2 regions of the Microbulbifer sp. ABF4_107 genome follow, and region 2 is predicted to be linked to the other one. Evidence: riboswitches for the same ligand, from Rfam matches in the RefSeq annotation. Region 2 holds a riboswitch; the other holds the start of a gene.
What was found. A riboswitch is a leader RNA that binds a small molecule or an ion and turns the genes downstream of it on or off. The one in region 2 is predicted to bind thiamine pyrophosphate.

Region 1: linked by a shared signal. The riboswitch ahead of ACYX4K_RS02195 (TonB-dependent receptor) and the one ahead of thiC (phosphomethylpyrimidine synthase ThiC) in region 2 are both predicted to bind thiamine pyrophosphate.

The regions. Positions count from the first base shown of each region.
Region 1 covers NZ_CM149983.1:560,310-563,718, reverse strand. Annotated here, with positions in the region: gene ACYX4K_RS02200 (LLM class flavin-dependent oxidoreductase) at 1-928, opposite strand, end outside; TPP riboswitch at 1,073-1,188, shown strand; gene ACYX4K_RS02195 (TonB-dependent receptor) at 1,240-3,369, shown strand; gene ACYX4K_RS02190 (YkoF family thiamine/hydroxymethylpyrimidine-binding protein) at 3,384-3,409, shown strand, end outside.
Region 2 covers NZ_CM149983.1:778,941-782,349, forward strand. Annotated here, with positions in the region: gene ACYX4K_RS03175 (sulfite exporter TauE/SafE family protein) at 1-380, shown strand, start outside; gene safD (sulfoacetaldehyde dehydrogenase SafD) at 405-1,772, shown strand; TPP riboswitch at 2,057-2,155, shown strand; gene thiC (phosphomethylpyrimidine synthase ThiC) at 2,270-3,409, shown strand, end outside.

The DNA of each region.
Region 1 (3,409 bases), 220 kb from region 2:
AAATCGCGCCGGTGACGATCAGTTCATCCACCCGGGTTCGCGCCACAAAACGGTCGATCCAGTCGGCGACTGTGTCGCGCGTACCCACCGCGCTCTCCGCCAGCGCTTGGGCCACTTGCATGCGCTCGGCGGGGCCAGCGATGGTCTCAGGGTCATCCACCGGCGGTTTGATTTTGCCGGGGGTGCCCCGGCGCAGAGCCACAAACTGCTGTTCGATGGAGGTCATCAGCATGCGCGCCTCAACTGCATCGTCCGCGGCAAACACATTGATCGCTGCGGCGGCGTAGGGTTCCGCAAGCGATTCCGACGGTTGGAACTGCGTTCTGTAGAGATGCAACGCCTGATCCAGCATGGCGGGGGCAAAGTGAGAGGCAAAGGCAAACGGAAGTCCCATGGCCGCGGCCAGCTGCGCGCTGTAGAGACTGGAGCCCAGCAGCCAGATCGGCACCTGTAGCCCGGCCCCCGGCACTGCGCGCACCCGCTGCCCCGGCTTTTCCGGGGCAAAGTAGTGCAACAGCTCGCGCACATCTTCCGGGAACTGGTCGGCGGCGTGCAGCGGATCCCGGCGCAGGGCGGTCATGGTGGCGCCATCGGTACCGGGCGCCCTGCCCAGCCCCAGATCGACCCTATCGGGGTACAGGGCGGCCAGGGTGCCGAACTGCTCGGCAATCACCAGTGGCGCGTGGTTGGGGAGCATAACGCCGCCAGCGGCGACGCGGATCTTGTTGGTACCCGCGGCGATATGGCCCAGCGCCACCGCCGTCGCCGCGCTGGCCACACCGGTCATATTGTGGTGTTCCGCCATCCAGTAGCGCCGGTAACCGAAGTGCTCCGCGTGCTGTGCCAAGTCCAGGGAGTTCATCAACGCCGTGCGGGCGTCGCTTCCCTCGGTGATGGGCGAGAGATCCAGTAGTGAAAAAGCGCGCATATCAACTCCTGTACGCGTTTGGCCTTGCGCGAAAAAGCACAATAGGCGATTCAGATATGACCATCCTATCGAAGCTGTTCTCCGTGCACACCACAGTTCCTGACACTTCGCTTATCTGATAGGATCGCGCCCGCAAAAACTCATGCACAACCTAAGGGGTGGCGAAAGCCTGAGATGCTGTAGAGTCATTGAAGACTCGACAGGAAACCCTTGAACCTGATCCGGCTAATACCGGCGTAGGAATAGGTAGTCCACCAGCTCCCCTCTTCACGTCGCGCTCCGGGTCTCTCACTGATTTGTACGAGAGAGCCATGAATACCAATAACGTTTTCAAACCACTCGCCCACGCCATTGGCGCTGTAACCGCGCTGGTCAGCACTGCCGCGCTCGCGGAAACGGCCATCGAGGAAGTAGTGGTCACCAGCCAACTGCGCGCCACCAGCCAGCTCGACACCCCCACCAGCGTATCCGTGCTGGATGCCGCCGCCATCGAAACCCGCGGCGCTACCAACCTTGAGCAATTACTGAACCTGGCCCCCAACGTGAATTTCTCCAGCGGCGCCTCCCGTGGCCGTTTCGTGCAGATCCGCGGTATCGGTGAGCGCAGCCAGTTTATCGACCCGGTGAATCCCTCTGTGGGCCTGATCGTCGACGGTATCGACTTTACCGGTCTGGGCCTCGCCGCCAGCACCCTGGATATGCAGCAGGTGGAAATCCTGCGTGGCCCCCAGGGCACCGTGTACGGCGCCAACGCGCTGGCCGGTCTGGTGAGCATGACCAGCAACGCGCCAACCGCGGAGACGTTTGCAAAGGTATCCGCCGAAGCCGCCCGCTACGGCTCCAGCACTCTGTCAGCCGTGACCAGCGGCCCGCTTTCAGAACAGCTGAGCTACCGCTTTGCGGTACAGAATCAGCAGTCCGACGGCTATGTGCACAACCGTTACCTGGACCGCAAAGACACCAACAATATTGACGAGACTTTGGCCCGCGGCAAGCTGCGCTACCAGGCCAGCGAAGACCTGCAGCTGGATTTCACCCTCTTCTATCTGGACGCGGACAACGGCTACGACGCCTTTACCCTGGATAACTCCCGCAACACCCTGTCCGATCAGCCGGGCTGGGATCGCCAGGAGACCCTCGCCGGTGCCGTGAGTGCACAGTGGAGCGCCAGCGAACTACTCACCATCAATTCCGTACTGAGCGCCGCCAGCTCCGATACCGAGTACGGTTACGATGAGGACTGGTCGTACGTTGGCTTCCACCCGGACGAATACTCCTTATCGGACAACTACGTACGTGACCGCGACAACCTGAGCGCCGATGTGCGCCTGGTCTCCACCGATGAAAGCCGCCTGTTTGGCGGCAGCACCGGCTGGGTAGCGGGTGTCTATCTGCGTACCGAAGAAGAAGCGCTGGAGCGCAACGCCAGCTTTGCCAGCCAGTTCGATACCGACAATGCCGCGGTTTACGGACAGCTGAATACCGAGCTTGGCGCGCGCTTTGAATTGATTACCGGACTGCGCCTGGAGCAGCGCCGCGCGGACTACAATGACAATCTTCAAGTCACCAGCGATACCAGCGAAGACCTGTGGGGCGGCAATATCACCCTGCAGTTCAGCGCCACTGACAACACCATGCTGTACGGCACCCTCTCGCGTGGTTACAAGGCGGGTGGCGTCAACGGCCGTATTATTTCCGCCTCAGAAAACAATCCGGCCATCGGCAGCGAGACCTTCCTGTTCGATACCGAGAGCATGCTGAACTACGAATTCGGGGTAAAAGGTGACTGGCTGGAAAGCCGCCTGCAGGCTCAGGTCGCCGCTTTTTACCAGGACCGCAGCGACGTTCAGGCCAAGCAATCCATTTTCAACCCGGAAGACTTTTCCTTCGATGACTACCTGGCCAATGCCGCTGGCGGTCACAGCACCGGTATCGAAGCGGAAATCAACTTCCAGGCCAGCGATAGCCTGCAACTCTTCGCCACCTTCGGTTGGCTGAATGCGGAATTCGAAGACTTTGTCAGCAGCACCCACGTCGACGGCCGCGATGACAATACCGGCGAGACTTCACCGGTAGACCTTGGCGGCCGCGACCTGGCCCACGCGCCCAACTACCAGTATTTCACCGGAGCGGAGTACGCGCTGACCAATAACCTGAGCGCGCGCGTGGAACTGGAAGGCAAAGACGACTTTTACTTCTCCAACAGCCACAATGAGAAGTCCACCGCCTACGAACTGGTCAACGCACGCCTCACCTACCGCGGCGACAACTGGGACCTGTCCCTGTGGGGAAGAAACCTGACCGACGAAGTGATCTACACGCGCGGTTTCTACTTCAGCAACCAGTTCGGCAACAATCCGGCCAACGGCTACGCGCCGGAAGCCTACTACCAGCTGGGTGAACCGCGCACCGCGGGCATCTCCGGCAGCTACACCTTTTAATTGGGAGCCTTGATATGCAACTCTCCGTAGAAATCAGCAT
Region 2 (3,409 bases):
TCCGCCTCAAGCCGCGCAATTTTTTCTGGGTAGGCATTGCCACTGGCACCCTGGGTATTGTGGCCGGCGCCGTAGACCCGCTATTGGCCGCGTTCTTTGTGCGTAAGGATATGACGCCCAAAGAAATCGTGGCGAATAAATCCGTCATGCAGGCCTGGTGTCACGCGCTCAAGGTGCCTGCATTTATTTATCTTGGCTTCGCCTTTTCCGAACACCTGGGGCTGATTCTGCTGCTGACCGTTGCAGCGGTGATCGGTACCCGCATCGGTATTGCACTGCTGAACCGGATCAACAGTGAAGTCTTTTTCAATCTTATGCGCGCGGCACTCTTGATCGCCGGCGCTCGCATTATCTATCAATTAATTGCCCACGCAATTTAAGACGAATAAAAGTAGGTAGACACCATGGCCGACTATCAGATTATCAACCCGTATAACGGCGAGCAGATCGAAGCCTACGATTTCCACAGTAAAGAACAGGTGGAGCAGGCCATCCAGACCCTCGTTGCCGGTCGTAAAATCCAGCAGGCCACGCCCGCGTTCGAGCGCTCCAATATCCTGATGAAACTTGCCCAGCTGATGCTGGAGCGCAAGGAAGACCTGGCTCGCCTGATTTGCGAAGAGACCGGAAAAACCATCAGTGACAGCCGCATCGAAATCGACCGCGCTTACAACACCGCGCTCGCCAGCGCCATGGAAGCCCGCAACATCAACGGCGAAGCCCTCGACTCCGACGCCTTCCCGCCCATGCGCGAGAAAATAGGCGTAGTCCTGTGGAAACCGCTCGGCACCGTCCTGTGTATCACTCCGTTCAATTTTCCGATCAACATCGCCGTACATAAAATTGGCCCGGCCTTCGCCGCCGGCAACACCATCCTGTTTAAGCCCGGCCCGCAAAACAAACGCTCTGCGGAACTTCTGGTAGAACTCTGCTACGCCGCCGGCATGGACAAATCCGTTTTGCAGATGCTGATCCCCGATATCGAAGCAACAAGCTACGCCGTCTCCCACCGCGAAATCCAGGCCATCAACTTCACCGGCGGCACCGCCGCCGCCAACGCCATCGCGAAGAATGCCGGCTACAAAAAAATGCTGTTCGAACTCGGCGGCAACGACCCCCTCATCGTAATGCCCGACGCCGACCTCGACGCCGCCGTCAACGCCACCATCAACCAACGCTTCGCCACCGCCGGCCAACGCTGCACCGCCGCCAAGCGCCTGTTCGTGCACAGCGACGTATTTGACTCCTTCAGCAACAAACTCATTATCGCCACCTCCAATCTCAACGTCGGCGATCCAATGCAGGACGACACATTTATTGGCCCACTGATTCACACCGCCGCTGCCGACGAAGTGGAAGCACGCATCGAAACCGCAGTGAAAGCAGGCGCACGGGTACTTTATGGCCACAAGCGCGAAGGCAATATCCTCTGGCCAACCATCCTCGACAACGTCGCCGACAACGCCGAACTGGTTGCGGAAGAAACCTTCGGCCCGGTAGTACCGCTGCGGAAATTCGACGATGAAGCGGAGCTGATCTCGCTGATCAACAGCTCTCCATTTGGCCTGCAGGCCGGTGTATTCACCCAAAACCTCGCCCTCGCCAAACGCCTCTACAACCAGCTGGACGTAGGCCTACTCGCCGTAAACGACGGCCCGGGTTTCCGCGCAGAGCACTTCCCCTTCGGTGGTGTAAAAGAAAGCGGCGTGGGCCGGGAAGGTGTGAGCTACGCCATTCGCGAAATGAGCTACCAGAAAACACTGGTGATCTAACCACTACGAAGCCAGATGGTGAAATCGAAGTCAGAAATCTGAATCGAAGGTCGGGCGCTGGGTAGTAGCTTTCAGGAGCGTCGGCGACATGGACGTCGCCGACGCAGCGTACAGGGACGTATTTACAGCGGTCCTGAAAGCTACTACCCAGTGGCCGGGCGCCACTAGAAGTGCTACGAAGTACAACGGACCTCCCTGCCGCGACAAACCTAATTCAGGGCGCAGAACCACACCTCAAATTCTCTAAGACTTGTTCTTCCGGTCAAATTACCACTATACTCGGCCCCAACTTGTCGGAGTGCCTTTGGGCTGAGATCGCTGTTGCGAGATCCGTTGAACCTGATCGGGGTAACCCCCGCGTAGGGAACAAGATCTGAATTCGCTACTTTTTCGCGCGCTTGTTAAATGTCTTTGCGCCCGAACGCCTCTCTCCTCACTGGTACCCCCGGCAATCCACTCATGGATTAGATCGTCAAGCAATGACGCAAGGGGTTAGCATGTCTCAAGTCGCCGAACCGCAAAATAAAAACAGCAAAGTCGATAAAAAAAGCCGCGCCGCCAGCCGCGACAGTGCAAAACAGTTTCTCGACAACCTCACTGCCCAACAATTTCCCAACTCCCGTAAGGTGTATCTGGAAGGCGAGCATGCAGGTGTAAAAGTCGGCGTACGCGAAATCTGCCTCGGCCAGAGCCTCGTCGGGGGCGACGAAGAAAACCCCATGTTCGAGCCCAACGAACCCCTGCAAGTGTACGATACCGCCGGCCCATACTCCGACCCCGACTACACACCCAACGTCCGCGACGGCCTGCCCAAACTGCGCCAGCAATGGATCGAAGCCCGCGGCGACACCGAAATTCTCGACACCCGTCAGGCCGCCTACAGCCAGAAACGCATGGCCGACCAGGGACTCGACCATATCCGCTTCGACAACCTGCCCGCCCCGCGCAAAGCCAAGCCCGGTAAAAACGTCTCCCAGATGCACTACGCCCGCCAGGGCATCATCACCCCCGAGATGGAATTTATCGCCATTCGCGAGAATATGGGCCGCGCACAGCTGGTCGAACAGCTAACGGACAAGGACTACCAAAAAGCCCGCGAAGGTATCTACATCCCGCCGCAAATCACCCCGGAATTCGTCCGCCGCGAAGTCGCCGAAGGCCGCGCGATTATTCCCGCGAACATCAACCACACAGAACTGGAACCGATGATTATCGGTCGCAACTTCCTGTGTAAGGTGAACTCCAATATCGGCAACTCCGCGATCACTTCGTCTATCGAAGAAGAAGTGGAAAAACTCGTCTGGTCGATCAAATGGGGCGGCGACACTGTCATGGACCTGTCCACTGGCCAGAATATCCACGAAACCCGCGAATGGATCCTGCGCAACAGCCCGGTCCCCATCGGCACCGTACCGATCTACCAGGCCCTGGAAAAAGTCGACGGCATCGCCGAAGACCTCAACTGGGACGTATTCCGCGATACGTTGATCGAACAGGCCGAGCAGGGCGTTGACTACTTCACCATTCATGCAGGTGTACTGCTGCGCTACGTACCGCTGACCGCCAAGCGCGTCACCGGCATCGTCTCCCGCGGCGGCTCCATCATGGCCAAATGGTGCCTCGCGCACCACAAAGAA